2 regions of the Streptomyces sp. NPDC001606 genome follow, and region 2 is predicted to be linked to the other one. Evidence: predicted binding sites of a transcription regulator. Region 2 holds the regulator's gene; the other holds the start of a gene.
The links. The regulator HrcA, encoded in region 2, represses chaperone genes, less so after heat shock. The targets are predictions, from matches to a motif close to TTNGCACTCNGNNNNNCNGAGTGCNAA.
Positions count from the first base shown of each region.

Region 1: a site for HrcA is predicted at 9,647-9,673, ahead of groES (co-chaperone GroES). Genes of this name have one in related genera too.

Region 1 is NZ_JBSFHC010000011.1:158,510-173,377, forward strand. Features, by position in the region: gene guaB (IMP dehydrogenase) at 1-806, opposite strand, end outside; gene ACWCV9_RS21215 (sigma-70 family RNA polymerase sigma factor) at 970-1,557, opposite strand; gene ACWCV9_RS21220 (response regulator transcription factor) at 2,663-3,274, opposite strand; gene ACWCV9_RS21225 (WhiB family transcriptional regulator) at 3,656-3,985, shown strand; gene ACWCV9_RS21230 (LysR family transcriptional regulator) at 4,085-4,984, opposite strand; gene ACWCV9_RS21235 (MOSC domain-containing protein) at 5,064-5,732, shown strand; gene ACWCV9_RS21240 (SDR family NAD(P)-dependent oxidoreductase) at 5,785-6,558, shown strand; gene ACWCV9_RS21245 (ester cyclase) at 6,658-7,365, shown strand; gene groL (chaperonin GroEL) at 7,450-9,075, opposite strand; gene groES (co-chaperone GroES) at 9,192-9,500, opposite strand; gene ACWCV9_RS21260 (polysaccharide deacetylase family protein) at 9,715-10,542, opposite strand; gene ACWCV9_RS21265 (polysaccharide deacetylase family protein) at 10,539-11,486, opposite strand; gene ACWCV9_RS21270 (THUMP-like domain-containing protein) at 11,578-12,741, shown strand; gene ACWCV9_RS21275 (RNA polymerase sigma factor) at 12,758-14,062, opposite strand; gene ACWCV9_RS21280 (YciI family protein) at 14,106-14,462, opposite strand; gene ACWCV9_RS21285 (LacI family DNA-binding transcriptional regulator) at 14,669-14,868, opposite strand, start outside.
Region 2 is NZ_JBSFHC010000009.1:239,421-254,288, forward strand. Features, by position in the region: gene ACWCV9_RS19045 (nitronate monooxygenase) at 1-262, opposite strand, end outside; gene dnaJ (molecular chaperone DnaJ) at 386-1,522, opposite strand; gene hrcA (heat-inducible transcriptional repressor HrcA) at 1,523-2,539, opposite strand; gene ACWCV9_RS19060 (MBL fold metallo-hydrolase) at 2,701-3,423, shown strand; gene ACWCV9_RS19065 (DUF3097 domain-containing protein) at 3,458-4,321, shown strand; gene hemW (radical SAM family heme chaperone HemW) at 4,349-5,581, opposite strand; gene ACWCV9_RS19075 (SpoIIE family protein phosphatase) at 5,609-7,420, opposite strand; gene ACWCV9_RS19080 (AMP-dependent synthetase/ligase) at 7,588-9,462, opposite strand; gene lepA (translation elongation factor 4) at 9,733-11,607, opposite strand; gene rpsT (30S ribosomal protein S20) at 11,834-12,094, shown strand; gene holA (DNA polymerase III subunit delta) at 12,468-13,457, opposite strand; gene ACWCV9_RS19100 (hypothetical protein) at 13,545-13,790, opposite strand; gene ACWCV9_RS19105 (YceI family protein) at 13,833-14,714, opposite strand; gene ACWCV9_RS19110 (arylamine N-acetyltransferase family protein) at 14,841-14,868, opposite strand, start outside.

The DNA.
Region 1 (14,868 bases), on a different contig from region 2:
GCGATCATGTCGCCGACCAGCCGGGAGTGGCCGTGCGCGGTGTCCACGACGATGAAGTCGACACCGGCCTCGATCAGTGCCTGGGCGCGCTCGAAGGAGTCACCGGCCACACCGACCGCCGCGCCGACCAGCAGCCGGCCCTCGGCGTCCTTGGCGGCGTTCGGGTACTTCTCCGCCTTGACGAAGTCCTTGACCGTGATCAGGCCCTTGAGGACGCCCGAGTCGTCCACCAGCGGCAGCTTCTCGATCTTGTGCTTGCGCAGCAGCTCCATGGCCTCCGGGCCGGAGATGCCGACCTTGCCGGTGACCAGCGGCATCGGGGTCATGACCTCGTGCACGCGGCGGCTGCGGTCGCTCTCGAAGGCCATGTCACGGTTGGTGACGATGCCGAGGAGCTTCTTGTCGTTGTCCGTCACCGGGACGCCGCTGATGCGGAACCTGCCGCACAGCGCGTCCGCCTCGGCGAGCGTGGCCTCGGGGTGGATGGTGATGGGGTCGGTGACCATGCCGGACTCGGAGCGCTTCACCAGGTCGACCTGGTTGGCCTGGTCCTCGATGGACAGGTTGCGGTGCAGCACGCCGACACCGCCCTGGCGGGCCATCGCGATCGCCATGCGGGACTCGGTCACCTTGTCCATGGCGGCCGACAGCAGCGGGATGTTGACCCGCACGTTCTTGGAGACGTACGAGGCGGTGTCGATCTCGTCGGGAGCCATGTCCGACGGGCCCGGCAGCAGCAACACGTCGTCGTAGGTCAGCCCGAGTGTCGCGAATTTACCGGGCACTCCGTCGACGTTGGCAGTCATGACACCTTCCCCAAATGGCCTTGATCGGTGCGGATGTCCATGCTAACGGGAAGCATCGCTAGCAAATTCCACGGTACTGGGTCGCTTCAGGCTTCGTATGTTCGTACGACAGCAGGCCTGCGCCTGGTCAGGAAAGGCCACGGCGGGGGCTTTGCCCAAGGGGTTACTGCTCGGCGAGCGCGCGCAGCCGGCTCAGCGCCCGGTGCTGGGCGACCCGGACGGCTCCGGGTGACATTCCCAACATCTGCCCGGTCTCCTCCGCGGTCAAGCCCACGGCGATGCGCAGCAGCAGCAGTTCCCGCTGGTTCTCGGGCAGGTTGGCCAGCAGCTTCTTGGCCCACTCGGCGTCGCTGCTGAGCAGGGCGCGCTCCTCCGGGCCGAGGGAGTCGTCGGGCCGTTCCGGCATCTCGTCGGAGGGCACCGCCGTCGAACCGGGGTGGCGCATCGCGGCGCGCTGGAGGTCGGCGACCTTGTGGGAGGCGATGGCGAACACGAACGCCTCGAAGGGGCGGCCGGTGTCGCGGTAGCGGGGCAGCGCGAGCAGCACCGCCACGCAGACCTCCTGGGCGAGGTCCTCGACGAAGTGCCGGGCGTCGCCGGGCAGCCGGGACAGCCGGGTGCGGCAGTAGCGCAGCGCGAGGGGGTGGACATGGGCGAGCAGATCGTGCGTGGCCTGCTCGTCACCGTCGACGGCACGATGCACGAGGGAGCCGATCGCCCCCTGGGCTGTGCCCGCCTCGTCGTCGCGCATCGGTCCATGGTGCCCTGCGGCCGTCCGGTCCGTCGCATCGTGCTCGTGGTTGTGCACCGAAGCGTTATGAGCAGGTGCGCCGGCACTCATTCCCTGCGCCCTCCCCTTCCGCTCGACCGACTCGTCCCCGAGAGACTCCACACCTCAAGGATGCGGCATCCGCGCCGAAACGAGCAGCGCGCGTCCGCCAGACCCCGGCACCCCCCGCCAACCGGCGCATCCGACCGGCCCGGCACCTGCCGCACGGACGGCCGTCCCCGGGGGCGGCCGGAGAGGGGGGCGCGGTGGCGCCCAGGCAGCCGGGGGCGTCTCTCCCCACCAGCGGAACCTTCCGGCCCGGACCGGCCCCCGAGCCGGCACCGCACGCAGCGCGTGACTCGACAGCCGACGCCGCACCGAGCGTGCGCGCAGACGCGGCGCCCATGGCGGGGACGGCACCCGACGCGGCGACGGGCACAACAATCCACACAGCATCCGGCACAGCAGCCGAACGAGCCCCGGCACGGCCGACAGGCACAGCAGCCGGCACCGTCACAGCCTCGCCGACAGGCCCAGCAGCCGGCACCGTCACGGCGGCCCCACCGGCCCGCACATCACCCGCCACCCTGCCCGGCGCAACGCCGAACGCGCCCACGGCCACCGGCCGGGCGCCCCAGTCATCGCAACGGCAGTCACAGGCGGCGGACGCCCCAAGACGACCGGGCACGGAGACAGCCGGCACGGCAGGCACCTCAAGGCGACCAGCCACGGACACCGCAGCCACGCCAGACGCCCCGAGCCGACCGGCCACCGACACCGCAGCCACGCCCGACACCGCACGGCGACCAGCCACGGAGACGGCCCGCACGGCCGGCACGGCAGCCGCGCCGCCGATCACCGCCGTACGACGCCGGCTCCCGCCGTTCCGGCCACAGGCGCCCCCGCCCGTACCCACCACCCCGCCGCAGCCGGTGCCTCCGGCGCACCCGGCCGGGGCCGGATGCCAAGGAGGGGCCGCCGAGTCGCCCGGCCGCCATCGCCGATGCCGTTGCCCGTCGGGGGTGCCGGGTCCCGGGAGGCGGCCGGTGCGCTGGCGCGCCGTCCGCCCCGCAGGGCTGTGCACGTCCTACCGGACCAGACCCCAGCGGAAGCCGAGCGCCACCGCGTGGGCCCGGTCCGAGGCGCCGAGCTTCTTGAACAGGCGCCGCGCGTGCGTCTTCACGGTGTCCTCGGAGAGGAACAGCTCACGGCCGATCTCGGCGTTGGAACGGCCGTGGCTCATGCCCTCCAGCACCTGGATCTCCCGCGCGGTGAGCGTGGGCGCGGCGCCCATCTCGGCCGAGCGGAGACGGCGCGGCGCGAGGCGCCAGGTGGGGTCGGCGAGCGCCTGGGTCACCGTGGCCCGCAGTTCGGCGCGCGAGGCGTCCTTGTGCAGGTAGCCACGGGCGCCGGCGGCGACCGCGAGGGCCACGCCGTCCAGGTCCTCGGCGACCGTGAGCATGATGATGCGCGCGCCGGGGTCGGCGGAGAGCAGCCGGCGGACGGTTTCGACACCGCCGAGGCCGGGCATGCGCACGTCCATCAGGATGAGGTCGGAGCGGTCGGCGCCCCAGCGGCGGAGGACTTCCTCGCCGTTGGCCGCCGTCGTCACGCGCTCGACGCCGGGCACGGTCGCGACCGCGCGGCGGAGCGCTTCTCGGGCAAGCGGGGAGTCGTCGCAGACGAGGACGGATGTCATGACCGCCCTCCGCAGCTGATGCGCGTCACCTTGAGCCTCCAGGCTGGTACGGAATCGTCACCTGTGCGGTCGACCGCCTCGGACGCCTGCCCGAGCGCTTGTGTTCTCAACCGCCTCCGCACTCTCAACGACGGTCACTCGAAAGAGTTACGGGCCCGCGTGCCGTCTTCGGCACTCTACGTGAGGGGCCCGACACGGTGCAGTCACGACCAAGAGACCCTCAACTTTTCATCACAACCTATGCCCCATTTGGACCCTTTTCTTCCCGTTTCGTGGTGTCCGAGGCTAGATTCGCAATGAGTCATATTTTCATCTCCTTAGACCGGAGATGTACGGTCGTTGGCACCGTATCCGCCCAGAACGGCTACAAGGGGTCACGTAATGGCAGATTTCTCCCGCCTTCCCGGACCGAACGCGGACCTGTGGGACTGGCAGCTGCTGGCTGCCTGCCGCGGGGTGGACAGCTCGCTCTTCTTCCACCCGGAGGGCGAGCGCGGGGCGGCACGGAGCGCTCGCGAGAACTCGGCCAAGGAGGTCTGCATGAGGTGCCCGGTCCGTGCGGAGTGCGCGGCGCACGCGCTGGCGGTGCGCGAGCCGTACGGAGTGTGGGGCGGCCTGACCGAGGACGAGCGCGAAGAGTTGATGGGGCGGGCCCGCAACCGCCTGGTACCGGCCTCGGCCGGCTCCGGCGGCACCGCCTCGACCGCCTGAGAAGAGCTTGAAGCACGCCTGAAGGAACGTTTCTGCGAAAAGTACGCACACAGCAGGCCGCGTAGAAGCCGCACCCGCGGCTCCGGGTTCCTCCGGCCTTTACGGCCGCCGGGCCGCGCGCGCCAGCTGCTCCAGCGTCGCCGCCACGGCCGGCACCTGTGCCAGGTCGGGCAGGGTGAGGGCGACGATCTCCCGCCGTACCGCCGGCTCCAGCCGGACCGCACGCACTCCCCTGGGCCGTACCGACTCCACCGCCAGCTGGGGCAGTACGGCGACCCCGAGGCCCGCGCCGACCAGGCCGACCACCGCCGGATAGTCGTCCGTGGCGAAGTCGATGCGCGGGCTGAAGCCGGCCCCCTCGCACACCTCCACCAGCTGGCCCCGGCAACGGGGGCAGCCCGCGATCCAGGGCTCCTCGGCCAGCTCGCCGATGGCGACGGTCTCCGCGCGCGCGAGACGGTGCCGTTCCGGTACGAGGGCCACCAGACGGTCCGTCAACAGGGGGCGGACGACGAGGTCGTCCCAGTCCTCGGCGACGGCCGCGCCCTCGTAGCGGAAGGCGAGCGCCAGGTCGCAGTCGCCGTCACGGAGCAGGGCGACGGACTTCGGGGGCTCAGCTTCCTCCAGCGAGACACGGGTGCCCGGGTGGGCGGCGCGCAGGGCGGCCAGGGCGGTGGGGACCAGGGTGGAGCTGCCGCTGGGGAAGGAGACCAGCCGGACCCGGCCGGCCCTCAGGCCCGCGATGGCGGCGACCTCCTCCTCGGCGGCGGTGAGTCCGGCGAGGATGCCGGAGGCGTGCCGGACGAGGGCCTCGCCGGCCTGGGTGAGGCGCATCTCGCGGCCGCTGCGCACCAGCAGCGGGGTGCCCACGGAGGTCTCCAGGGCCTTCATCTGCTGGCTGACGGCGGGCTGGGTGCAGCCCAGTTCGCGCCCCGCCGCCGAGAAGGAACCGGTGGCGGCTACGGCGCGCAGGACGCGGAGATGACGTGCCTCGATCACCCCTTGAGCATAAGGCAGCCTTAGGGAAAGCACCCAATAATCGCTCGACGCTTTGAGGCAGGTCCCGTACCGTACCGGCATGAAGCTTCTCTCCCTCAACCTGGGCCGTCCGCAGCGGGTGCCGTACACGAGCCAGCGGGACGGCGTGACGGGCATCGACAAGAAGCCGGTCGACGGGCCGGTGCGGGTGACGGCACCGGGGCCCAAGGGGACCGGAGCGAGCGGGCTGGCCGGGGACGCGGTGTGCGAGCTGCGCCACCACGGCGGAGACGACCAGGCGGTGTACGCCTACGCGCGCGAGGACCTGGACGACTGGGAGCGCGAGCTGGGCCGACCGTTGGCCAACGGTTGCTTCGGCGAGAACCTCACGACGATCGGGCTGGAGGTCTCCCGGGCGCTGGTCGGCGAGCGCTGGCGGATCGGCGCGGAACTGGTCCTCGAAGTGACCGCCGGGCGGATCCCGTGCCGCACCTTCGAGGGCCATTTGGGCGAGCGGGGATGGGTGAAGAGGTTCACCCGGAAGGCCGCGACCGGTGCCTACCTGCGGGTGATCGAGCCGGGTGAGATCCGCGCGGGCGACGCGATCGAGATCGTCCACCGGCCGGACCACGGGGTGACGGCGGAGATGCAGTTCCGCGCGGCCACCACGGAGCGGGAACTGCTGCCGCGGCTGCTGGCCGCGGGCGAGGCGCTGCACTCGGAGTCGCTGGCGGCGGCCCGTAAGTACGTGGCGGAACAGGGCGGCTGAGGGCCGGTCACCGGCAGCGGGCGCTGTCGGTGCGGGTCACTACCCTTGGGCCATGACAACGGCTCTGATTACGGGATCGACCGCGGGGATCGGTGCCGCGTTCGCGCGGCGGCTGGCGGCGGACGGACATGACCTGGTCCTGGTGGCGCGGGACACCCGCCGACTGCGCGAGCAGGCGACGGAACTGCACGACCGGCACGGCATCGAGGCGGAGGTGCTGACCGCCGACCTGTCCGAGGACAAGGGCATCGAGGCGGTGGCCGACCGGCTCGGCGACCGGAAGAACCCGGTCGACCTGCTGGTCAACAACGCGGGTTTCGGCAACAAGGGCCGCTATCTCGAGGTGCCCATGGCCGACGAGCTGAAGATGCTCAAGGTGCACTGCGAGGCGGTGCTGCGGCTGACCTCGGCGGCGGTCGAGGGGATGCGGGAGCGCGGCCGGGGCGGGGTCGTCAACGTCGCCTCGGTGGCGGCCTTCGTGCCCCGGGGGACCTATGGCGCCTCCAAGTCGTGGGTCGTGCAGTTCACCCAGGGCGCGGCGCGGGACCTGGCGGGCAGCGGGGTGCGGCTGATGGCGCTGTGCCCGGGCTTCGTGCGCACGGAGTTCCACCAGCGGGCCGGGATGGGCACGGACAACATCCCGGGCTGGCTGTGGCTGGACGCCGACAAGCTGGTCGCCGCGGCGCTCGCCGATCTCGCGCGCGGCCGGACGCTGTCCATCCCGGACCCCCGGTACAAGGCGCTGATGGGCCTGGTGAAGGTGGCGCCCCGGGGGCTGCTCGGCGGGGTCACCTCGAAGACGGGGCGCAAGTACGGGCCGCAGTAGGCCCCAGGGCCGCACCCGTCGGTGAACGGGTGGCGCCGTCGCCCCGGTGGGAAGATGGGCCTGACGGAAACCGGGCCAGGGGGGCCGGGAGGCGGCGTCATGACCTTCGTACAGCTCATCGAGTGCAAGACGAGCCGGCTGGACGAGATGAACCGGCTCATGGACGACTGGGTCGAGCAGACCAAGGGGAAGCGGACGGCGCGGCACGCGCTGGTCGGCAAGGACCGCTCGGACGCGTCGCACATCGTGGAAGTGGTGGAGTTCTCCTCCTACGAGGAGGCGATGCGGAACTCGAACCTGCCGGAGACCGACCGGATCTTCGAGGGGATGGTCGCGCTGTGCGACGAGATGCCGACCTTCGTCGACCTGGACGTCGTACGGGACGAGCGGCTGTCGGAGGACACCGTCCGCAGGTTCTTCGCCGCGTTGGAGCAGGCCGGCGAGCTGGCTCCGTTCAACGACCTGCTGGAGGAGGACATCCACAGCCATGACCCGGTGAATCCGCAGGACACCATCGGGCTGGACAACGTCCGCAGCGAGTTCCGGATGTGGCGGGGCGCCTTCGACTTCACCTGGTCGCTCGATGACGTGTTCACCGAGGGGGACCGGGCCTGTGCGCGGTGGACGTGGCGGGCCACGCACACCGGCGACTTCCTGGGCATCCCGCCCACCGGCCGGAAGGTCACCATGACCGGGATGACCCTGTTCCGCTTCGGTGCCGGCGGAAAGATCGCCGAGCTGTGGTGGCAGCACGACCAGCTGGGGCTGATGCAGCAGCTCGGCGCGCTGGACGAACTGGAGCAGTGAACGGCCGATGGCCCGGCGCCGCAAGGGCGGCACCGGGCCATCGTCACGGTCCGCGCGTCACAGGACGCGCGGTGACCGGTTCGCTCAGTGGGCGTGGCCGTGGCCGTGGCCCGCGGCGGCCGGCTCTTCCTCTTCCTTCTTCTCGACGACCAGGGTCTCGGTCGTGAGCAGCAGGGAGGCGATGGAGGCGGCGTTCTCCAGGGCGGAGCGGGTGACCTTCACCGGGTCGATGACGCCGGCCTTGACCAGGTCGCCGTACTCGCCGGTGGCGGCGTTGTAGCCCTGCCCCTTCTCCAGGTCCTTGACCTTGGAGACGATGACGTAGCCCTCCTGGCCGGCGTTCTCGCCGATCCAGCGCAGCGGCTCGACCACGGCGTTGCGGACGACCGCGACACCGGTGGCCTCGTCGCCGGTCTTGCCGAGGTTGCCCTCGAGGACCTTGGAGGCGTGCACCAGGGCGGAGCCACCACCGGAGACGATGCCCTCCTCGACCGCGGCGCGGGTCGCGGAGATGGCGTCCTCCAGACGGTGCTTCTTCTCCTTCAGCTCCACCTCGGTGGCGGCGCCGACCTTGATCACGCACACGCCGCCGGCCAGCTTCGCGAGGCGCTCCTGGAGCTTCTCGCGGTCCCAGTCGGAGTCCGTGTTCTCGATCTCGGCCTTGATCTGCGCGACGCGGCCGGTGACGTCCTCGGACTTGCCGCCGCCGTCGACGATCGTGGTGTCGTCCTTGGTGACGGTGACGCGGCGGGCGGTGCCGAGCACGTCGAGACCGGCCTGGTCGAGCTTGAGGCCGACCTCCTCGGAGATGACGGTGGCGCCGGTGAGGACGGCCATGTCCTGGAGCATCGCCTTGCGGCGGTCGCCGAAGCCGGGGGCCTTCACCGCGACGGCGTTGAAGGTGCCGCGGATCTTGTTGACGACCAGGGTCGACAGGGCCTCGCCCTCGACGTCCTCGGCGATGATCAGCAGCGGCTTGGAGGCGCCGGCCTGGATGACCTTCTCCAGCAGCGGCAGCAGGTCCTGGATGGAGGAGATCTTGCCCTGGTTGATCAGGATGTAGGGCTCGTCGAGGACGGCCTCCATGCGCTCCTGGTCCGTGACGAAGTACGGCGACAGGTAGCCCTTGTCGAAGGCCATGCCCTCGGTGAAGTCCAGCTCCAGACCGAAGGTGTTGGACTCCTCGACGGTGATGACACCGTCCTTGCCGACCTTGTCCATGGCCTCGGCGATCAGCTCGCCGACCTGCTGGTCCTGGGCGGACAGCGCGGCGACGGCGGCGATGTCGGACTTCTCGTCGATCGGGCGGGCGGTGGCCAGCAGGTCGTCGGAGACGGCCTTGACCGCGGCGTCGATGCCCTTCTTCAGGGCGGCCGGGGAGGCACCGGCGGCGACGTTCTTGAGACCCTCGCGGACCAGCGCCTGGGCGAGGACGGTGGCGGTGGTGGTGCCGTCACCCGCGATGTCGTTGGTCTTGGTCGCCACCTCCTTCACCAGCTGCGCGCCGAGGTTCTCGTACGGGTCCTCGATCTCCACCTCACGGGCGATGGTGACACCGTCGTTGGTGATGGTGGGGGCGCCGAACTTCTTGTCGATGACGACGTTGCGGCCCTTGGGGCCGATCGTCACCTTCACCGTGTCGGCCAGCTTGTTGACGCCGCGCTCGAGGGCGCGACGGGCGTCCTCGTCGAACTTCAGGATCTTCGCCATGACAGCGGGAGCCCTCTCGGAAATCTGTGGGTGAAAAACCGAACTGCGCCCCGGGCGCCCGGCTTCGTTATCGGTCGCGGGGGCCAGGGGCGCAGCTCAGAATGCTTGAGGTGGTCTTACTTCTCGATGATCGCGAGAACGTCGCGAGCCGAGAGGACGAGGTACTCCTCGCCGTTGTACTTCACCTCGGTGCCGCCGTACTTGCTGTAGAGGACGACGTCGCCGACCTTGACGTCGAGCGGCAGACGCTCGCCGTTCTCGAACCGGCCCGGGCCCACGGCGAGGACGGCGCCCTCCTGGGGCTTCTCCTTCGCGGTGTCCGGGATGACCAGGCCGGAAGCCGTGGTCTGCTCGGCGTCGAGCGGCTGGACCACGATGCGGTCCTCGAGCGGCTTGATGGCAACCTTGGAGCTGGCGGTCGTCACGATCCGACCTCCCCCTTCGGAGATCTCACGGGGTTAACTGTCTGAGGTGGCGACCAGGTCGATCCGTCGTCGCGGGTGCCGGACCTGCCCGTCGCGTTTGTTGGCACTCTCCAGGGGGGAGTGCCAGAGCGAGACTATGACCGCGATTAGCACTCGGTCAAGCCGAGTGCCAATTCCGGCCGCGCGTCGCACGGAACGCCCCCCGTGGCTGGTCCTAGAGGTAGTCCTCCAGCCGTCCGACCGTCAGTCCCCGTCGCTGGATGCGGCGCAGCAGCCGCGCGGTCCGCTCGCGCAGGGACGGGCCCGTCGTCCCGTCCGGGCCGACGAGGACGATGTCGCCGGGGCCGAGCCGGTGTTCGCCGTGGGGGTAGACGAGGCCGGCCGGGGTCATCGCGGCCCGCCACAGCACGATCGCCGAGATGCCGCAGTCGGCCGCCGCGCGCAGGGTGACCGTGTCGTACCTGCCGTAGGGCGGGCGGAACAGCCGGGGGTGGACGCCGAGGCGGGAGGCGAGGCGGCTCTGCTGGCCGCAGATCTCGGCGCGCTGGCCGGCGTACGGCACTCCGGGCAGGGCGCGGTGGTCCAGGGTGTGGTTCTCGATGCCGGCGCCGAGCCGGTGCAGCCGGGCGACGTGCGGGTAGCCGGGGCCGGCGACGCTGTCGGTGAGGAAGAGGCTCACCGGGAGCCGGAGTTCGCGGACCATGGCGAGGAAGCGGGGGTCGCGCTCGGCGCCGTCGTCGTAGGTGAGGAAGACGACCCGGTCCCGGGTGGGGACGTGGTCCAGGACGGGCGGGGCGGCGCGACGGCCCGGGCGGGCCGCGAGCGGACGGCCGGCGGGCGGTGCGGGGGGCCGGGCGAGCGGTTCGCTCAGCCCCCAGTGGCGGTACGGCTGGTCGGGGGCGGGGCCGTGCGGGCGCACCTCCTGGGCCGCTTTTCTGCCCAGGCGTTCGATGGGGTCGACGGACTGGGCGCAGCCGGCGAGGAGGGCGGCCGCGAGGAGGGCCGCGGCGAGGACCGCGGCCGGGCCCCGCCGCGGCCTCACAGGTAGTCCTCCAGGCGGGCCACCGCGTAGCCCTCGCGCGTGATCCGGTTCAGGAAGCGGCGCATGTCGTCGACCATCGTGCCGTTCCAGTCGGAGCGGCCGCGGAAGTGGGTCAGGACGATGTCGCCCTTGCGGAACTGCTGGTCGTCCTCGCGGAACTCCCAGTGGTCGACGAAGACCTCCTCGTTCCAGATCGGCGCGTATCTGATGCCGCAGGCCTTGGCGGCGCGCAGGGTGTCCTGGTTGTAGTTGCCGTAGGGCGGGCGGAAGACGGTCGGGCGCTTGCCGAACTCCCGCTCCATGATGTCCTGCATGCCGCAGATCTCGTCCTTCTGCTCCTCGTAGGACAGGCCCGGCAGGTAGGGGTGGTGCAGGGTGTGGTTGTTGAGGGTGTGGCCGTAGGACTGCATCTTCCGGAAGTAGCCGTAGTCGTCCTTCACCAGGTAGTTGCTGAGGAAGGCGGTGTACGGGATCTTCAGGTCCTGCATCATCTTCAGGAACCGGGGGTCCTTCTCCGAGCCGTCGTCGATCGTGAGGAAGACGACCTTGTCGCGGGTCGGGATCGTGGTGAAGACCGGGGGCAGGTCCCAGTCCTCCTGGTGGTCGACCTCGAAGCCGGGACGTGCGGTGATCTCCGGCTTCTTCCTGGGCGGGGCGGGCGGGGTGAGTGGGACCTCGTCCAGCCCCCAGCGCCGGGCGGCGGCGACCAGCCGGGCGTGTTCGGCGGCCCGCCGGGCCTTCGGGCTCACGCCGTGGGCGGGGCCGCCCTGGCCGGGGGCGGCGGGGGCCGCGGGGGCGACGGAGTCGGGACCGGCGCAGCCGGCGAGGAGCGCGGCCGAGGCCAGCGCGGCGGCGGCGCAGCCGAGGGCCGTCCGGCGGACGCGGGCTCGGGAACCGCATCGCAGCCCGGCCCGATTTTTATCGTTTTGTACGACTACTCGCATGGTGCCGGATCCTCCCAGGCCCCACCCGGCCACCCGGCCCGACACCACCCACCGCACGCGCACCATCCACCGACTGGCCCACAATGACCCGGTGAACGACCTCGCTCTCCTCCTCACCCCCGAAGGCCGTGCCCTCCTCGCCGAGGTCCGCGACACCGCCCCGGCGGACGAACTCGCCGTCGCCACCCGGCTGCGCCGCGACCACCCGGCCGAGCTGGTGTCGGCCGCGCTCGGCCAGGCCCGGCTGCGGCAGCGGGCGGCGGCGAAGTTCGGCGCGGCGGACGCCCAGCGGATGTACTTCACGCCCAACGGGGTCGAGCAGTCGACGCGCGCGAGCGTGGCGGCGTACCGGGCGGCCCGGCTGAAGGAGCTGGGCGTCGCCTCGGTGGCCGACCTGTGCTGCGGGATCGGCGGGGACGCGATCGCGCTCGCCCGGGCCGGGATCCGGGTGCTCGCCGTGGACCGGGACCCGGTGACGGCGGCCACGGCGCGGGCCAACGCCGAGGCGCTCGGGCTCGCCGGGCTGATCGAGGTGCGGGAGGCCGATGTCACGGAGGTGGACACCGCCGGGTACGACGCGGTGTTCGTGGACCCGGCCCGGCGCGGGGGCCGCGGGCGGATCTTCGACCCGGAGGCGTACTCGCCGCCGCTGTCCTGGGCCGTCGGCAAGGCCCTGGCGGCGCCCCGCGCCGCGCTGAAGATCGCGCCCGGCATCCCGCACGAGGCGGTGCCCGCCGAGGCCGAGGCGGAGTGGATCTCCGACGGCGGCGATGTGAAGGAGGCGGTGCTGTGGTTCGGGACCGGCGCGCCCGGCGCGGTCCGGGCCACGCTGCTGCCCGGCCCGCGCACGCTGCTCGGCCAGGGGCTGCCCGATCCCGCGGTACGGCCGGTGGGGCGTTATCTGTACGAGCCGGACGGCGCCGTGATCCGCGCGCACCTGGTCGCCGAGGTGGCCGAGCAGGTCGGCGGCGGACTGATCGACGCGACCATCGCGTACGTCACCGCCGACGAGCTGCGGCCCGTGCCGTACGCCTCGGCCTACGAGATCACGGACCTGCTGCCCTTCAACGTGAAGAAGCTGAAGGCGCTGCTGCGGGAGCGGGCGGTCGGCACGCTGACCGTGAAGAAGCGCGGGTCGGCCGTCGAGCCGGAGGAGCTGCGCAGAAAGGTCAAGCCGCAGGGCCCGAACGCGGCGACCGTCTTCCTGACCCGGGTGGCCGGTGCCCCGACCATGCTCGTCGGCCGCCCCGCCTGATCCGAAGGGAAATGCCCTAGTCCGGCGTCTTCGCGGCGCGGCGCAGCAGCAGGGTGCGTTCGCGTTCGTTGCGGGTGAGGCCGGCCGCGCGCGTGAACTCGGCCCGTGCCTCTGTCGTACGGCCCAGCCGGGACAGCAGGTCGCCGCGGACGCTGGGCAGCAGGTGGTAGTCGCGCAGGGCCGGTTCGCCGGCCAGGGCGTCCACCAGCGCCAGGCCCGCGGCGGGGCCCTCGGCCATCGCGACGGCGACCGCGCGGTTCAGCTCCACCACGGGGGACGGAGCGCGGGCCGCGAGCAGGTCGTACAGGGTGGCGATGGTGGGCCAGTCGGTCTCCTCGTACGTGTACGCGTGCGCGTGGCAGGCGGCGATGGCCGCCTGGAGGGCGTACGGGCCCGGGGCGCCGGGGGCCAGGGCCTCGGCGCGGGAGAGGGCCTGCACGCCGCGGGCGATGAGCAGACGGTTCCAGCGGCGCCGGTTCTGGTCCTGGAGCAGCACCGGTTCGCCGTCCGGTCCGGTGCGGGCGGCGGTGCGGGAGGCCTGGAACTCCAGCAGCGCGGTCAGCGCGTGCACCTCCGGCTCCTTGGGCATCAGCGCGGACAGCACACGGGCCAGCCGCAGGGCGTCCTCGCACAGCCCGGGGCGCAGCCAGTCGTCGCCCGCGGTGGCCGCGTACCCCTCGTTGAAGATCAGGTAGATGACGTCCAGGACGGAGCCGAGGCGGGCCGCGCGGTCCGGGCCGTACGGCACCTCGAAGGCGACGTTCCGCCGGGCCAGGGTGCGTTTGGCGCGGACGATGCGCTGGGCGACCGTCGGCTCCGGGACCAGGCAGGCGCGGGCGATCTCGGCGGTGGTCAGACCGCCGAGCAGCCGCAGCGTGAGCGCGGTGCGGGCCTCGGCGGACAGCACCGGGTGGCAGGTGGTGAAGACCAGCCGGAGCAGGTCGTCGTCGATGTCGTCCGGGTCGGCGGGCTCGTCGTATGCCGGCGGCGCCGTCCGCAGGTCCCGGCCGATCTCGGCGAGCTTGCGGGCGTAGGTCTCGCGGCGCCGGATCAGGTCGACGGCGCGGTGCCGGGCGGTGGCCATGAGCCAGCCGCCCGGGTTGTCGGGCACGCCGTCCCGGGGCCACTGCTCCAGGGCGGCGACCAGCGCGTCCTGCACCAGTTCCTCGGCGAGGCCGACGTCCCGGACGATCCGGGCGACGCCGGCGATCACGCGCGGGGACTCCAGACGGAAGACGGTCTCGATGGCCTGGGCGGTGTCGTGCCGGGCGGTGTCGTGCCGGGCGGTGTCGGGGTGCGCCGGGGTGGGCTGTGGTTCCACAGCCCACCATGCAACACCCCCGTACCGCACCGCGCCAGGCGCCTCAGCCCTCGGCGATCTCGCGTACCTCACAGGTCACGGTCCAGTACTCCTCATGGGCCTTGAGGAACCGCTTGGTCCACTCGATGGCCTCGTCCATGTCCTTGCACTGCATGAGGGCGTATCCGCCGATGACCTCCTTCGACTCGGTGAACGGCCCGTCCGTGACGGTGACCTGGCCGCCCTCCCAGCGCACCCGGCGGCCCTGGCTGTGCGGGGTGAGTCCGGCGGTGTCGAGCATGACGCCCGCCTTGGTGATCTCCTCGATGAGCGCGCCCATGCGCTCCATCAGCTCGGGGCTGGGGCCCTCGGCCGGGGCGGTGGACTCGTCGACGCGCACGATCGACAGATAGCGGGGCATGGTGCACTCCTTCGGTGGGGGGCGGGGCCTCTCCCCCGCCGCTCACCTGTGTGTCGAACGGGCCCCGCCCCGAATCGACACCCCCGCCGAAGTTTTTTCCGGCTGCGGCGATGGCGCCTGACGGTGCAGGTGACTCCGAAAGTTTCGACTGAGCAACCGATTGACTTCGGAGGAATGTCGGGACATCCACCCAACCCGTCAAAACATCAACTTTCGGCCACCGGCGCCGCCGTACTCGACCGCACCACCAGACTCGTCGCCAGCTCCACCCGGCTCGCCGCCGGCTCCTGCTGCTCGCGCCCCAGCTCCAGCACCAGCCGGGCGGCCGCCTCGGCCATCTCGGTCAGCGGCTGCCGTACGGTCGTCAGCGGCGGGCCGACCCAGCGGGCCACCGGCAGATCGTCGA
Region 2 (14,868 bases):
GGTGCGCGTAGACCTCCACCGCGCCGGACTCCGCGTACTCCGGCTGCGGCATGAACACGTTCACACCGAAGGGGCGGCCGGTGAGTCCGCGCAGCTGCTTGATCTCCTGGTACATCCCGTCGGCGGTCTTGTAGCCCGCGGCGAGGAACCCGAGCCCGCCGGCCTCGGAAACGGCGGCGGCGAGCCGCGGGAGGGAGACACCGCCCGCCATGGGGGCCTGCACGATCGGGTGGGGCAGGAGATCGGTCAGCGCGGAGGACATGACCGCATGTTGTCACGTCCTTCGAACAGTTCCGAATCGGGGCATCCGGCGGCATAGGCCGGGGGCATAGGGGGCTGAAGGCCCACTTTCGCGGGCCACTTCACCCCCGCCCCCGGCACCGGATCAGCGCCCGTTGAACGCGTCCTTCAGCCGCGAGAACAGCCCCTGCTGGCCCGGCTGGAACTGGCCCTGCGGGCGCTCCTCGCCGCGCAGCGCGGCCAGCTCGCGCAGCAGCCGCTCCTGCTCGGGGTCCAGCTTGGTCGGGGTCTGCACCTCGACGTGCACGACCAGGTCGCCCCGGCCGCCGCCGCGCAGATGCGTGACACCGCGGTTGTGCAGCGGAATCGACTGCCCGGACTGGGTGCCCGGCCGGATGTCGACCTCCTCCATGCCGTCCAGCGTCTCCAGCGGCACCTTGGTGCCGAGCGCCGCCGCCGTCATGGGGAGGGTGACCGTGCAGTGCAGGTCGTCGCCGCGCCGCTGGAACATCGGGTGCGGCAGCTCGTGGATCTCCACGTACAGGTCGCCGGCCGGACCGCCGCCCGGCCCGACCTCGCCCTCACCGGCGAGCTGGATCCGGGTGCCGTTGTCGACACCCGCGGGGATCTTGACGGTGAGCGTGCGCCGGGAGCGGACCCGGCCGTCACCGGCGCACTCCGGGCACGGGGTCGGCACGACGGTGCCGAAGCCCTGGCACTGGGGGCAGGGCCGGGAGGTCATGACCTGGCCCAGGAAGGACCGGGTGACCTGCGAGACCTCACCACGGCCCCGGCACATGTCACATGTCTGGGCGGTGGTGCCCGGCGCCGCGCCATCGCCGCTGCACGTGTTGCAGACGACCGCGGTGTCGACCTGGATGTCCTTGGTGGTCCCGAAGGCCGCCTCGTCCAGCTCGACCTCGATCCGGATCATGGCGTCCTGGCCGCGCCGGGTGCGCGAACGCGGCCCGCGCTGCGAGGCCGTACCGAAGAACGCGTCCATGATGTCGGAGAAGTTGCCGAAGCCGCCGGCGCCGAAGCCGCCCGCGCCGGCCCCGCCCGACTGCGAGAGCGGGTCGCCGCCGAGGTCGTAGACCTGCTTCTTCTGCGGGTCCGACAGCACCTCGTAAGCGGCGTTGATCTCCTTGAACCGCTCCTGGGTCTTCGGATCGGGGTTGACGTCCGGGTGCAGCTCGCGCGCGAGCCGACGGCACGCCTTCTTGATCTCATCCTGCGACGCGTCGCGGCGCACGCCGAGAACGGCGTAGTAGTCCGTGGCCACTTACGACTCCGCCAGGATCTGTCCGACGTACCGTGCCACTGCGCGTACCGCTCCCATCGTTCCCGGGTAGTCCATGCGTGTCGGTCCGACCACGCCGAGCTTGGCAACCGCCTCGCCGCCCGAACCGTAGCCGACCGACACCACGGACGTGGAGTTGAGTCCTTCATGGGCGTTCTCGTGCCCGATACGCACGGTGACGCCCGGATCCTTCGCCTCGCCGAGGAGCTTGAGGAGCACGACCTGCTCCTCCAGTGCCTCCAGGACGGGCCGGATCGTGAGGGGGAAGTCATGTCCGAAGCGGGTGAGATTGGCGGTACCGCCGATCATCAGCCGCTCCTCGTTCTGCTCGACGAGGGTCTCCAGCAGGGTGGAGAGCACCGCGGAGACAGTACCGCGGTCCTCGGCCTCGAAGGCCTCCGGCAGATCCTCGACCAGCTTCGGCACGTCCGCGAACCGGCGGCCGGCGACCTTGCTGTTCAGCCGGGCCCGCAGATCCGCGAGCGAGGCCTCCCCGAACGGCGCCGGGCAGTCGACCATCCGCTGCTCGACCCGTCCGGTGTCCGTGATCAGCACGAGCATCACACGCGCGGGAGCGAGCGAGAGCAGCTCCACGTGCCGGACGGTGGACCGGGTCAGCGACGGGTACTGCACGACGGCGACCTGCCGTGTGAGCTGCGCGAGCAGCCGCACGGTCCGGGCCACCACGTCGTCGAGGTCGACGGCGCCCTCCAGGAAGTTCTGGATCGCCCGCCGCTCGGGCGCGGTCATCGGCTTGACGCCCGCCAGCTTGTCGACGAACAGCCGGTAGCCCTTGTCCGTGGGGATCCGCCCCGCACTGGTGTGCGGCTGGGCGATGAACCCCTCGTCCTCCAGGGCCGCCATGTCGTTGCGGACGGTCGCCGGGGACACCCCGAGGTTGTGCCGCTCGGTCAGGGCCTTGGACCCGACCGGCTCCTCGGTTCCGACGTAGTCCTGGACGATCGCGCGCAGTACCTGAAGCCTGCGTTCACTCAGCATTGCGCGCGCACCTCCAGCACGTCGTCCCCTCGGGCCCTCGTCGTCGGCCTGGCACTCTTCCCATGCGAGTGCCAGCCTTCCCCGGCCCAGTGTACGGCTGTCGGGTACGGCCTGGGCAAGGTCGGTGCCGTCGTGACCGCTTGTGGAGCTAGCGTCGCGGTATGACGGTGGCTTGGGAAGAGCAGGGATGGCAGCGGCTGACCGACCGGGTCGGGCGGTGCCGGCTGCCGGGCTGGGACTGCACGGCGGGCCTGGTCCTCGGGGCGGACACGGCGCTGATGGTGGACGCCGGTTCGAGCCTGGCCGAGGGCGCCCGGCTGCACGGGCAGGCGCGGGAACTGGCCGGCCACCGTGTGACCCATCTCGCGCTCACCCATCCCCACTTCGACCACGTCTTCGGCGCTCCCGCGTTCGCCGGGGCCGAGGTGTACGCGGCGGTGGGCATGGACGCGGCCCTGACGCACGGGCGCGGGGAGCTGCGCGCGGACGCGGTCGGCAACGGCCTGCCGGCCGCCGACGCGGCCGAGGCGGCGGACGCCCTGACCCCACCGCGCCATCTGGTCTCCGGCGAGTGGACCCTCGACCTGGGCGGCGGGCACCAGGCGCTGCTGGCCAACGTGGGCCCAGGCCACACCGCGCACGACCTCGTGGTGCTGGTCCCCGGGGCGCCGGAGGTGGTCTTCTGCGGTGACCTGGTCGAGGAGTCCGGCGAGCCCCAGGCGGGACCGGACGCGGTGCCGTCCCGCTGGCCGGACGCGCTGGACCGGCTGCTGGCCCTGGGCGGCGAGGACGCGCTGTACGTCCCCGGTCACGGAGCGGTGGTGGACGCAGCCTTCGTCCGTCGCCAACGGGACGCCCTGGCGGCCCGCTTCGGCGTGTCGTGAGCATCACCACGCGGCTTCTCCTATCGTCACTCGAATGCGCCCGCCCGTCTCCCGCCACCACCCCTCCAACGAGGGCCCTTCGGGCCCACGACGCCGTCTGTACTCCGCCGACCTGACCCCTCCGTGGAAGAAGCAGCAGCCCGCGCCGGAGGTGACGGCCGAGCCCGGTCTGGTGGTGGAGGAGCCCGGCACCGGGTTCTGCGGGGCGGTGATCCGCTGCGAGGCGGGCACGGTCACCCTGGAGGACCGCTTCGGCAAGCACCGGGTGTTCCCGCTGGAGCCGCGCGGCTTCCTGCTGGAGGGCCGGGTGGTGACCCTCGTACGGCCGTCCGCCGCGACCCCGGTACGGCCCACCCGTACCGCCTCCGGCTCGGTCGCCGTACCCGGCGCACGCGCGCGTGTGGCCCGCGCCGGGCGCATCTACGTCGAGGGCCGGCACGACGCCGAGCTGGTCGAGAAGGTCTGGGGCGACGACCTGCGCATCGAGGGCGTGGTCGTGGAGTACCTGGAGGGTGTGGACGACCTGCCGTCGATCGTCGCCGACTTCGCCCCCGGCCCGGACGCACGCCTGGGGGTCCTGGTGGACCATCTGGTGCCGGGCACCAAGGAGTGGCGCATCGCCGAGTCGGTGACGAGCGAGCACGCGCTGGTCGTCGGCCACCCGTACATCGACATCTGGGAGGCGGTGAAGCCGTCGTCCCTGGGCATCCCGGGCTGGCCGAAGGTCCCGCACGGCCAGGACTGGAAGACGGGGGTGTGCCGGGCGCTGGGCTGGCCGGCGGAGAACACCGGGGCGGTGTGGCAGGCGATCCTGAAGCGGGTGGGTTCCTACAAGGACCTGGAACCGGAGCTGCTGGGGTGTGTCGAGCGCCTCATCGACCATGTGACCGTGGGCTGAGCGGCGCACCGACCCGGGGCCGGCCGGTCAGTCCACCAGGTCCCTGACCACCGCGTCCGCCAGCAGCCGCCCGCGCAGCGTCAGTACGGCCCGCCCGGCGTCGTACGGCTCCTGCTGGAGGAGTCCGTCCGCGAGCGCCCGCCGGGAGGCCGCGAGGCCCTCCTGCTTCAGCAGCGCCAGCGGCACGCCCTCGCGCAGCCGCAGTTCCAGCAGGATCCGCTCCACCCGCCGGTCCTCGTCCGACAGGACCTCACGCCCCGCGCCCGGTGACCGGCCCGCGGCCAGGGCCGCCGCGTACGCCCCCGGGTGCTTGACGTTCCACCAGCGCACCCCGCCCACGTGCGAGTGCGCGCCGGGACCGGCGCCCCACCAGTCGGCGCCCCGCCAGTACAGCTCGTTGTGCAGACAGCGGCCCGCCTCGGAGGTGGCCCAGTTGGAGACCTCGTACCAGTCGAAGCCCGCCCCCGACAGGATCTCCTCGGCGATCAGATAGCGGTCGGCGTGCACGTCGTCGTCGGTCGCCGGGATCTCGCCGCGGCGGATCCGGCGGGCCAGCTGGGTGCCCTCCTCCACGATGAGCGCGTACGCGCTGACGTGGTCCGGGCCCGCGCCCAGGGCGGCCTCCAGCGAGGCCCGCCAGTCGTCGTCGCTCTCGCCCGGTGTGCCGTAGATCAGATCGAGGTTGACGTGCGCGAAGCCCGCCGCCCGTGCCTCCGCCACACAGGCCTCGGGGCGGCCGGGGGTGTGGGTGCGGTCCAGCACCTTCAGCACGTGCTGCCGCGCGCTCTGCATGCCGAAGGAGATCCGGTTGAAACCGCCCTCCCGCAGGACCGACAGATACCCGGGGTCGACCGACTCCGGGTTCGCCTCGGTCGTGATCTCCGCGTCCGCCGCCAGCCCGAACTCGTCCCGGATCGCGCCCAGCATGCGTACCAGGTCGCCGGCGGCCAGCAGGGTCGGCGTACCGCCGCCGACGAAGACCGTGCGGACCTCGCGCGGGTCGTCGCCGAGCACCTTGCGGGCCAGCCGGATCTCGTCGATCAGCGTGTCGGCGTAGTTGTCGCGGGAGGCGAGCACCCCTGCGGTGCCGCGCAGCTCGGTCGCGGTGTAGGTGTTGAAGTCGCAGTAGCCGCAGCGGGTGGCGCAGTAGGGGACGTGCAGATAGAAGCCGAGCGGGCGGTCTGCGGCCCCGGCGAGCGCGGACGCGGGCAGCGCGCCGTCGGCGGGGACGGGCTCGCCGTCGGGGAGTGCGGAAGGCATGCCTTCCATTGTCCAGCACCCGGGCGGTCACTCCGCCTGGAGCACCAGCAGGGCGAGGTCGTCCTCCGGCAGAGTGCCCTCACCGAAGTCGTGCACCAGGCGGCGGATCCTTTCGGCGATCTGCTCCGCGCCGAGCCCGGCGCAGCCGGAGAGGGCCGTGGCCAGCCCGTCCCCGTCGTCGAACTGGCGGGAGCCGCAGCGGCGCTCGGTCACCCCGTCGGTGACGCACAGCAGGCTGTCGCCGGGCCGCAGATCGAGGGTCTCGCTGGTGTAGGTCTCGTCCTCGACCACACCGAGCAGGGTCTGCGGCCGGGCGACGGTGCGCACGGTGCCGTCGGGGCCGAGGACGAGCGGCAGCGGATGGCCCGCGGAGGCGAGGGTGCAGCGGACCCCGCCGTCGTACGGGGTCAGCTCGCCGTAGAGCAGGGACAGGAAGCGGGTCTGGGTGCCGTCGCCGCCCAGCAGGGTGTGGCCGCCGGCGGCGACCAGGGCGCGGGCGGCGGCGTCGGCGGCCTCCGTGGCGTCGTCCAGCAGGAGCTGGTTGAGCCGGTCGAGGACGTCGGCGACCCGGTAGCCCTCGCGGGCGAGGAGCCTGAGCCAGGGCCGGGCGAGGCCGATGACGACGGCCGCCTCCGGACCCTTGCCCTGGACGTCGCCGACGGCGAAGCACCAGCGGCCGTCGCCGGCCGGGAACAGGTCGTAGAAGTCGCCGCTGGGGCCGCCCTTGTCGCAGGGCTCGTAGACCAGGGCGCTGCGCAGCCCGGGGATCTCGGCGACCGCGCCGGGCAGCAGTCCGCGCTGGAGGACGGCGCTGATGGTGGCCTGGCGGGCGTACTGGCGGGCGGCACCGATGGCGAGGGCGACCCGGCGGCTGAGGTCCTCCACGAGCCCGGTGACCTCGTCTGGGAAGCCGGCCGGGCCGCACCGGCCGATGACCAGCGTGCCCAGCGGGCGGCCGCCGGCGATCAGCCGGTAGGCGAGGGCGGTGCCGTGCGGGCCGAGCGCGGCGGCGGGCCAGGGGTACGGCTCCGGGCCGGACCTGAGCCCGTCCAGGGGCTGTGGGGGCTCCTTCTCCAGGGCGCGGTGCAGCTCCTCGATGCGGTCCTCGCTCGCGTGCCACACCCGGGCGGGGCCGCCGCCGTCGCGGGCGCGTGCGGTCGCCTCGTCCTCCAGCCAGACCGCGCACCAGTCGGCCAGCCGGGGCACCACCAGCTGGCCGGTGAGCGCGGCGACCAGGTTCTCGTCCAGCTGCCCGGCGAGCAGGTCGGAGGCCTCGGCCAGGAAGGACAGCGCGCCCCGGCCGAGCCAGTCCCGGTCGCGTCCGGCGCCGTAGGCCTGGGGGGCGAGGACCTCGGCGATCTCCAGGGCCGGTTCCGGTCCGGGCCCCTCGGCCGTCTTGCCGCCGGCGGGCAGCCGCGCCCACACCGTCTTGGCGCCGGTGCGATAGGTGACGCCCCAGGAGTCGGCGAGGGTGCCGACCAGCCGGAGGCCGCGTCCGTACTCCGGTGCCTCGTACGGCGGGGCGCCGGCGGTGTTGTCGCGCGGGGCGCGGGAGGGGTGCCGGTCGTGGACCTCGACCACGAAGGCGCCGGTGTCCTCCAGCCGCCAGTCCACCTCCACATCGGTGCCGGCGTGCACGACGGCGTTGGTGACCAGCTCGCTGACGACCGCCATGGCGTCGTCCAGGAGCCGTGGCGCGAGCCCGGGCACCTCGGCCAGCGCCGCGCGCACCAGGGCCCGGGCGGTCCCGGGGGCGAGCGGGCTGCCGGGCAGGGTGGCCCGGCCGCGCACCTCAGGCGCGTGGGCCGCACTCTCCCGCTGCGTGGGTATGGCCGCCATGTCCATGCGGCCAGGGTGACAGAGGGGTGGCACTCATAAGCGCCGAGTTACCGAAGTGGACAGAAGAGGGCGCGTTTTGAACGCACGCGAGCACAATCACCCACCGGGCGCCGGGAACCACGGGCCGCCACGGCCGACCCGCGGTTCCCCCGCGCCGGACCGGTCCCCTACTTCTCCCGGGTCCCGGCGTACATCTCGTCGATCAGGTGCTTGTACTCCCGCTCGACCACGGGCCGCTTCAGCTTCAGACTCGGCGTGATCTCGCCGTGCTCCACATCGAGGTCCCGCGGCAGCAGCCGGAACTTCTTGATCGTCTGCCACTTCTGGAGCCCGGCGTTGAGCTGCTGCACATAGCCGTCGACCATCTCGACCGTCTGCGGGGCGGCGACGATCTCCGCGTACGCCCTGCCCTCCAGGCCGTTCTCCTTCGCCCAGTCCAGGATCGCCAGCTCGTCCAGGGCGATCAGGGCGGTGCAGTAGTTCCGGTCGGCGCCGTGCACCAGGATGTTGGAGACGTACGGGCAGATGCCCTTGAACTGGCCCTCGACCTCGGCGGGTGCGACGTACTTGCCGCCGGAGGTCTTGATCAGGTCCTTCTTGCGGTCGGTGATGCGCAGATAGCCGTCGGGCGACAGCTCGCCGATGTCGCCGGTGTGGAACCAGCCGTCGGACTCCAGCACCTCCGCGGTCTTCTCGGGCAGCTTGTGGTAGCCCTGCATGACACCGGGGCCGCGCAGCAGGATCTCGCCGTCGTCGGCGATACGGACCTCCGTGCCGGGCAGCGGCTTGCCGACCGTGCCGGTGCGGTAGGCCTCGCCGGGGTTGACGAAGGAGGCGGCGGAGGACTCGGTGAGGCCGTAGCCCTCCAGGATGTGGATGCCGGCACCGGCGAAGAAGTAGCCGATCTCCGGCGCGAGCGCCGAGGCGCCGGAGACACAGGCGCGCAGCCGGCCGCCGAAGGCCTCGCGGAGCTTGGCGAAGACGAGGGTGTCGGCGACCTTGTGCTTGGCGGCGAGCCCGAACGGCACGCTGCGGTTGCCGGTGCGGCGGAAGTTGTCCTGGCTGACCTTGGCGTACTCGCGGGAGACCTCGGCCGCCCACTGGAAGATCCGGTACTTGGCCGGTCCGCCCTCGCGGGCCTTGGCCGCGACGCCGTTGTAGACCTTCTCGAAGATCCGCGGCACGGCCGCCATGTACGTCGGCCGCACCACCGGCAGATTCTCGATGATCTTGTCGACGCGGCCGTCCACGGCGGTGACGTGCCCGACCTCGATCTGGCCGGAGGTGAGCACCTTGCCGAAGACGTGCGCCAGCGGCAGCCACAGGTACTGCACGTCCTCGTCGCTGATCAGACCGGTCGCGGCGATCGCCTTCGCCATGTATGCCCAGTTGTCGTGCGGGAGCCTGACGCCCTTGGGGCGGCCGGTGGTGCCGGAGGTGTAGATGAGGGTGGCGAGCTGCTCCTTGGTGAGCGCACCGACCCGCTCCTTGATCAGCTCGGGGTGCGTCTCCAAATAGGCGGCGCCGCGCTTCTGGAGCTCGTCGAGGGTGGTCACCCAGTCGCCGGTCTCCACCCCGGCCGGGTCGATGACCACGACCTTGATCAGGTCGGGCAGCTCGGCGCGCTTCTCCAGCGCCTTGGCGAGCTGGCCGGCGTCCTCGGCGATCAGCACCCGGCTCTCGGAGTCGGAGAGGATGAACGCGGACTCGTCGGCGTTGGTCTGCGGGTAGATCGTGGTCGTCGCCCCGCCGGCGCACATGATGCCGAGGTCGGCGAGGATCCACTCCACCCGGGTGGAGGAGGCGAGCGCCACGCGCTGCTCGGGCTCCAGCCCGAGTTCGATCAGGCCGGCCGCGATGGCGTAGACCCGCTCGGCCGCCTCGGCCCAGCTCAGCGACTTCCAGTCGTCGGGGCCCTCGCCCGAGGCGGGCGGGACGGGGTAGCGGTAGGCCTCGGCGTCCGGTGTGGCCGCCACGCGGTCCAGGAAGAGGGCCGCCACGGAGGGCGGACGGTTCTCGATCAGGGTCTGTGCGTCGCTCACGACATCCTCCGGGGCCCGCGACAGTGCGGCTGACTCGGTGCGGCTGGGTTTACTCACGGTGGGGATACAGGCTCTTGTTTAACTCGCGAGTAACTATCGAGCAGGCATCAGAGTAAGGGTCGACCGGCCGCTGCGTAAGGGGCATCGGGCTGTCACTTTCCATGCGGAGCAACGCTACGCACGCACAGGGGCCCGCCGCGCTTTCACACGACGGGCCCCCTTGTGCCCTTTTTACGGAGCCGGTTCGGCGTAACCGAGTGTTACCAGCGGTTACTTCTTGCCCTTGGCCGACCCCGCGCTGTCATCGCTCGACAGGACGGCGATGAAGGCTTCCTGCGGAACCTCCACGGAACCCACCATCTTCATCCGCTTCTTGCCTTCCTTCTGCTTCTCCAGCAGCTTTCGCTTACGGGAGATGTCACCGCCGTAGCACTTGGCGAGGACGTCCTTGCGGATGGCGCGGATGGTCTCGCGGGCGATCACCCGGGAGCCGATGGCGGCCTGCACCGGCACCTCGAAGGCCTGCCGCGGGATCAGCTCCTTGAGCTTGGCGACGAGCCGCACGCCGTACGCGTAGGCCTGGTCCTTGTGGGTGATCGCGGAGAACGCGTCCACCTTGTCGCCGTGCAGCAGGATGTCGACCTTGACCAGGGAGCTGGTCTGCTCGCCGGTGGGTTCGTAGTCCAGCGAGGCGTAGCCGCGGGTCTTGGACTTCAGCTGGTCGAAGAAGTCGAAGACGATCTCCGCGAGCGGCAGCGTGTAGCGGATCTCGACGCGGTCCTCCGACAGGTAGTCCATGCCGAGCAGGGTGCCGCGCCGGGTCTGGCACAGCTCCATGATCGAGCCGATGAACTCGGTGGGCGCGAGGATGGTGGCCCGCACGACCGGTTCGAAGACCTCGTTGATCTTGCCCTCGGGGAACTCGCTCGGGTTGGTGACCGTGTGCTCGCTGCCGTCCTCCATGACCACGCGGTAGACCACGTTGGGCGCGGTGGCGATGAGGTCGAGACCGAACTCGCGCTCCAGCCGCTCCCGGATGACGTCCAGGTGCAGCAGGCCCAGGAAGCCGACGCGGAAGCCGAAGCCGAGGGCGGCGGAGGTCTCCGGTTCGTAGACCAGCGCGGCGTCGTTGAGCTGGAGCTTGTCCAGGGCCTCGCGCAGCTCCGGGTAGTCGGAGCCGTCGAGCGGGTACAGACCGGAGAAGACCATCGGCTTCGGGTCCTTGTACCCGCCGAGCGCCTCCGTCGCCCCCTTGCTCTGGCTGGTGACGGTGTCACCGACCTTGGACTGACGGACGTCCTTCACGCCGGTGATGAGATAGCCCACCTCGCCGACGCCGAGGCCGTCGGCCGGCAGCATCTCGGGCGAGCTGACGCCGATCTCCAGCAGCTCGTGCGTGGCGCCGGTGGACATCATCCTGATGCGCTCACGCTTGTTGAGCTGGCCGTCGATGACACGGACGTACGTCACGACACCGCGGTAGGAGTCGTAGACCGAGTCGAAGATCATCGCGCGGGCGGGCGCGTCGGCCACGCCGACCGGCGCCGGGATCTCCTTGACGACCTTGTTCAGCAGCGCGTCGACGCCGAGACCGGTCTTGGCGGAGACCTTGAGGACGTCGTCCGGGTCGCAGCCGACCAGGTTGGCCAGCTCCTCCGCGAACTTCTCCGGCTGGGCCGCGGGAAGGTCGATCTTGTTCAGTACGGGGATGATCGTGAGGTCGTTCTCCATCGCCAGGTAGAGGTTGGCGAGGGTCTGCGCCTCGATGCCCTGGGCGGCGTCGACCAGGAGGATGGTCCCCTCGCAGGCGGCCAGCGACCGCGAGACCTCGTAGGTGAAGTCGACGTGCCCCGGGGTGTCGATCATGTTGAGGATGTGCGTCGTGCCCTGGTCCGGGCCCTCGGTCGGGGCCCAGGGCAGACGCACCGCCTGGGACTTGATCGTGATGCCACGCTCGCGCTCGATGTCCATCCGGTCGAGGTACTGAGCACGCATCTGCCGCTGCTCGACCACACCGGTCAGCTGGAGCATCCGGTCGGCGAGCGTGGACTTGCCGTGGTCGATGTGCGCGATGATGCAGAAGTTGCGGATCAGAGCCGGGTCGGTACGGCTCGGCTCGGGCACATGGTTAGGGGTCGCGGGCACGCAGGGTCCTGTCTCTTGAGGCGCCTTATGCCTCGGGTCGGATCGATACGTAGTCTCCATGGTCCCACGCGAAGGGACCGGCGGCCGTTTTGGGCCGGTCGCAGGGCCACTGGTACTGTAGATGGCTGTGCCTCATGCCCTCTCAGCGCGAGGCACGTCAGAAAATTTTTGGATCACCGGTTCGGGACCCGAGCGGCCCCGCGCCTGAACCTGAAAAGGCTCCTTCGTGGCGAACATCAAGTCCCAGATCAAGCGGATCAAGACCAACGAGAAGGCTCGGCTGCGCAACAAGGCCGTCAAGTCCTCCCTGAAGACCGCGATCCGCAAGGCCCGCGAGGCCGCTGCCGCGGGTGACGTCGAGAAGGCCACCGAGCTGCAGCGCGCTGCTGCGCGTGCGCTCGACAAGGCCGTCTCGAAGGGCGTCATCCACAAGAACCAGGCCGCCAACAAGAAGTCGGCGCTTGCTTCCAAGGTCGCGTCTCTCTGAGGTTCAGCCTCCTTCTGATCTGACCGCCGGAAGGACCCAGAGCGGGCCCTCTCTCATCCGCTCCCGTCCGGCACCCCGGATCCGTACGCGGCCTGCGTTCGCCACGCGGGTGCGGATCCATCAGCTTGAGCCCAAGGCCTCGGCACTCTCCCTTCCCCAGGGCGAGCGCCGGGGCCTTCGGCGTGCGTGCGGCTTCGGCGGGCGTGCGTCCGGCATTGGCATGCGCCGGGCGACTGCCAGGGCCGGCTTCTCGCGCACCGGGGTGCGCGGCCGACCGCGACCCGGCGACCGGGTGGGTACCCGCGGCCGAGTGGCTGTCCGCGGCCGGGGGGCTAGTCCGCGGCCGAGCGGCTGTCCGTCCGCGGCCGAGGGGTTATCCGCGGCCCCGTGAGCGGGCGGCTCGGGCCACGGTCACCACGGCCTTCTCCAGGGCGTACTCGGGGTCGTCCCCGCCTCCCTTCACTCCCGCGTCGGCCTCGGCGACGGCTCTGAGCGCCACGGCGACGCCGTCCGGGGTCCACCCCCGCATCTGCTGCCGCACCCGGTCGATCTTCCAGGGCGGCATGCCCAGCTCCCGGGCGAGATCGGCCGGCCGGCCGCCCCGCGCGGACGACAGCTTCCCGATGGCCCGCACCCCCTGGGCCAGCGCGCTGGTGATCATCACCGGCGCCACTCCGGTGGCCAGCGACCAGCGCAGCGCCTCCAGGGCCTCCGCCGTACGCCCCTCCACCGCGCGGTCGGCGACCGTGAAGCTGGACGCCTCGGCCCGCCCGGTGTAGTAGCGCCCGACGACCGCCTCGTCGACCGTGCCCTCCACGTCGGCGACCAGCTGGGAGACCGCCGCGGCCAGCTCCCGCAGATCACTGCCGATGGCGTCGCACAACGCCTGGCAGGCCTCCGGCGTCGCCGACCGCCCCGCCGCCCGGAACTCCTGCCGGACGAAGGCCAGCCGGTCCGCCGGCTTGGTCATCTTGGGGCAGGCCACCTCGCGGGCGCCCGCCTTGCGCGCCGCGTCCAGCAGCCCCTTGCCCTTGGCGCCGCCCGCGTGCAGCAGCACGAGGGTGATCTCCTCCGCGGGGGAACCGAGATACGCCTTCACATCCTTGATCGTGTCGGCGGAAAGATCCTGCGCGTTGCGTACGACCACGACTTTGCGCTCCGCGAAGAGCGAGGGGCTGGTCAGCTCGGCGAGCGTGCCGGGCTGCAACTGGTCCGGGGTGAGGTCGCGTACGTCCGTGTCGGCGTCGGCGGCCCTGGCGGCGGCCACCACCTCCCGCACGGCACGGTCGAGCAGGAGGTCCTCCTGGCCCACGGCGAGTGTCACCGGGGCGAGAGGGTCGTCATTCGCAGTCTTCCTGGCCATCGTCTACAGCATCCCACGCGGCACCGACATCGAAGCGGCTCGCTCACCCTGACCGGTCCCGGAGCGCACCCCGAGCGCGTCTCGGGGTCACGGCTCCTCGCGCCAGCCGTCCCACTCGCCGGCGAACGCGTCCAACTCCTCCGGGTCCAGCCGCTCGCCCTCGTCCCGCAGCACGACCAGCCACTGGGCGTCCTCGGCGTCGTCCTCCCCGGCCAGGGCGTCCCGGACGATCCGGGGTTCCTCGTCGACGCCGAACCGCTCACCGAGCGCCTCGGCCACCTCCTTTGCCGCGTCCCGGTCGGGCAGCACCAGCACATGTCGCACATCGTTCACGCGCCCCATTCTCCGGCACCGCTCCGGACGCGAACGGGCAGGTCAGCCCCTGGGCACAACCTGCACGTCGAGGTCGACCCGGATGCTCGGACCGACCGCCGCGATGCCGCGCGCCAGCATGGCCTGCCAGCTGACCGTGAAGTCGTCGCGGTGCAGTTCGGTGGTGGCGCGGCAGGCGGCCCGCGCCTCGCCCTGCATGCCGCTGCCGAGCCCGAGGTACTCGGTGTCGAGCGTCACGGTCCGGGTCACCCCGTGCAGCGACAGCGCCCCGACGACCGCCCACCGGCTGCCGCCCTTGTGGACGAACCGCTCGCTGTAGAACTCCAGCGTGGGAAAGCGCTCCACGTCCAGGAAGTCCGCCGACCGCAGATGGTCGTCGCGCATCCGCACCCCGGTGTCGATGGACGCCGCGTCGATCACGACATGCATCGCCGACCGCTCCACCCGGTCGCCGATCCGCACCACGCCGGCGAAGGAGTTGAACCGCCCGTGGATCCGGGCCGGCCCGATGTGCCGGGCGGTGAACCCGATCGAGGAGTGCAGCGGCTCGATCTCCCAGTCGCCCGGCGCCGGGGGCTGGGGCGGCTGCGCGACCTGGAGGGTCACATCGCCCAGCGAGGCGAGGGAGTTCTCGCCGACCAGCGCGGGGGCGCGGTAGGGCAGGTAGCCCTCGGCGGACACGGCGAGCCGGTACTCCCCCGCCGGAACCGTCACCAGGAACGCCCCGTACGGATCCGTGCCGCCGCTCACCACCGTGCGCCCCGTGAGGTCGCTGACCGCGAACTCAGCGCCCACCACCGGCTCGTTGACCGGGTCGACCACCCGGCAGCTGAGCACCCCGGCGTCGGGCGGGGTCCGAACCGCCGCCAGCGGACCGGTCGGTTGCACTCGGTTCGTCCGGTTCCCCAGCCAGCGGCCGACCATCCACGACACCCCTGTACGCCTCGACACCACCCGTTGCCGAAGGTTCATTCGATCACTGATGCGGCTTTCGAGGCAACACGGACCCACATCGTGGGAATCCGGCATATGCGCCGGGCCTGGGCCGAATTAAGAGGTACGGTTCCGGTTTCTCACC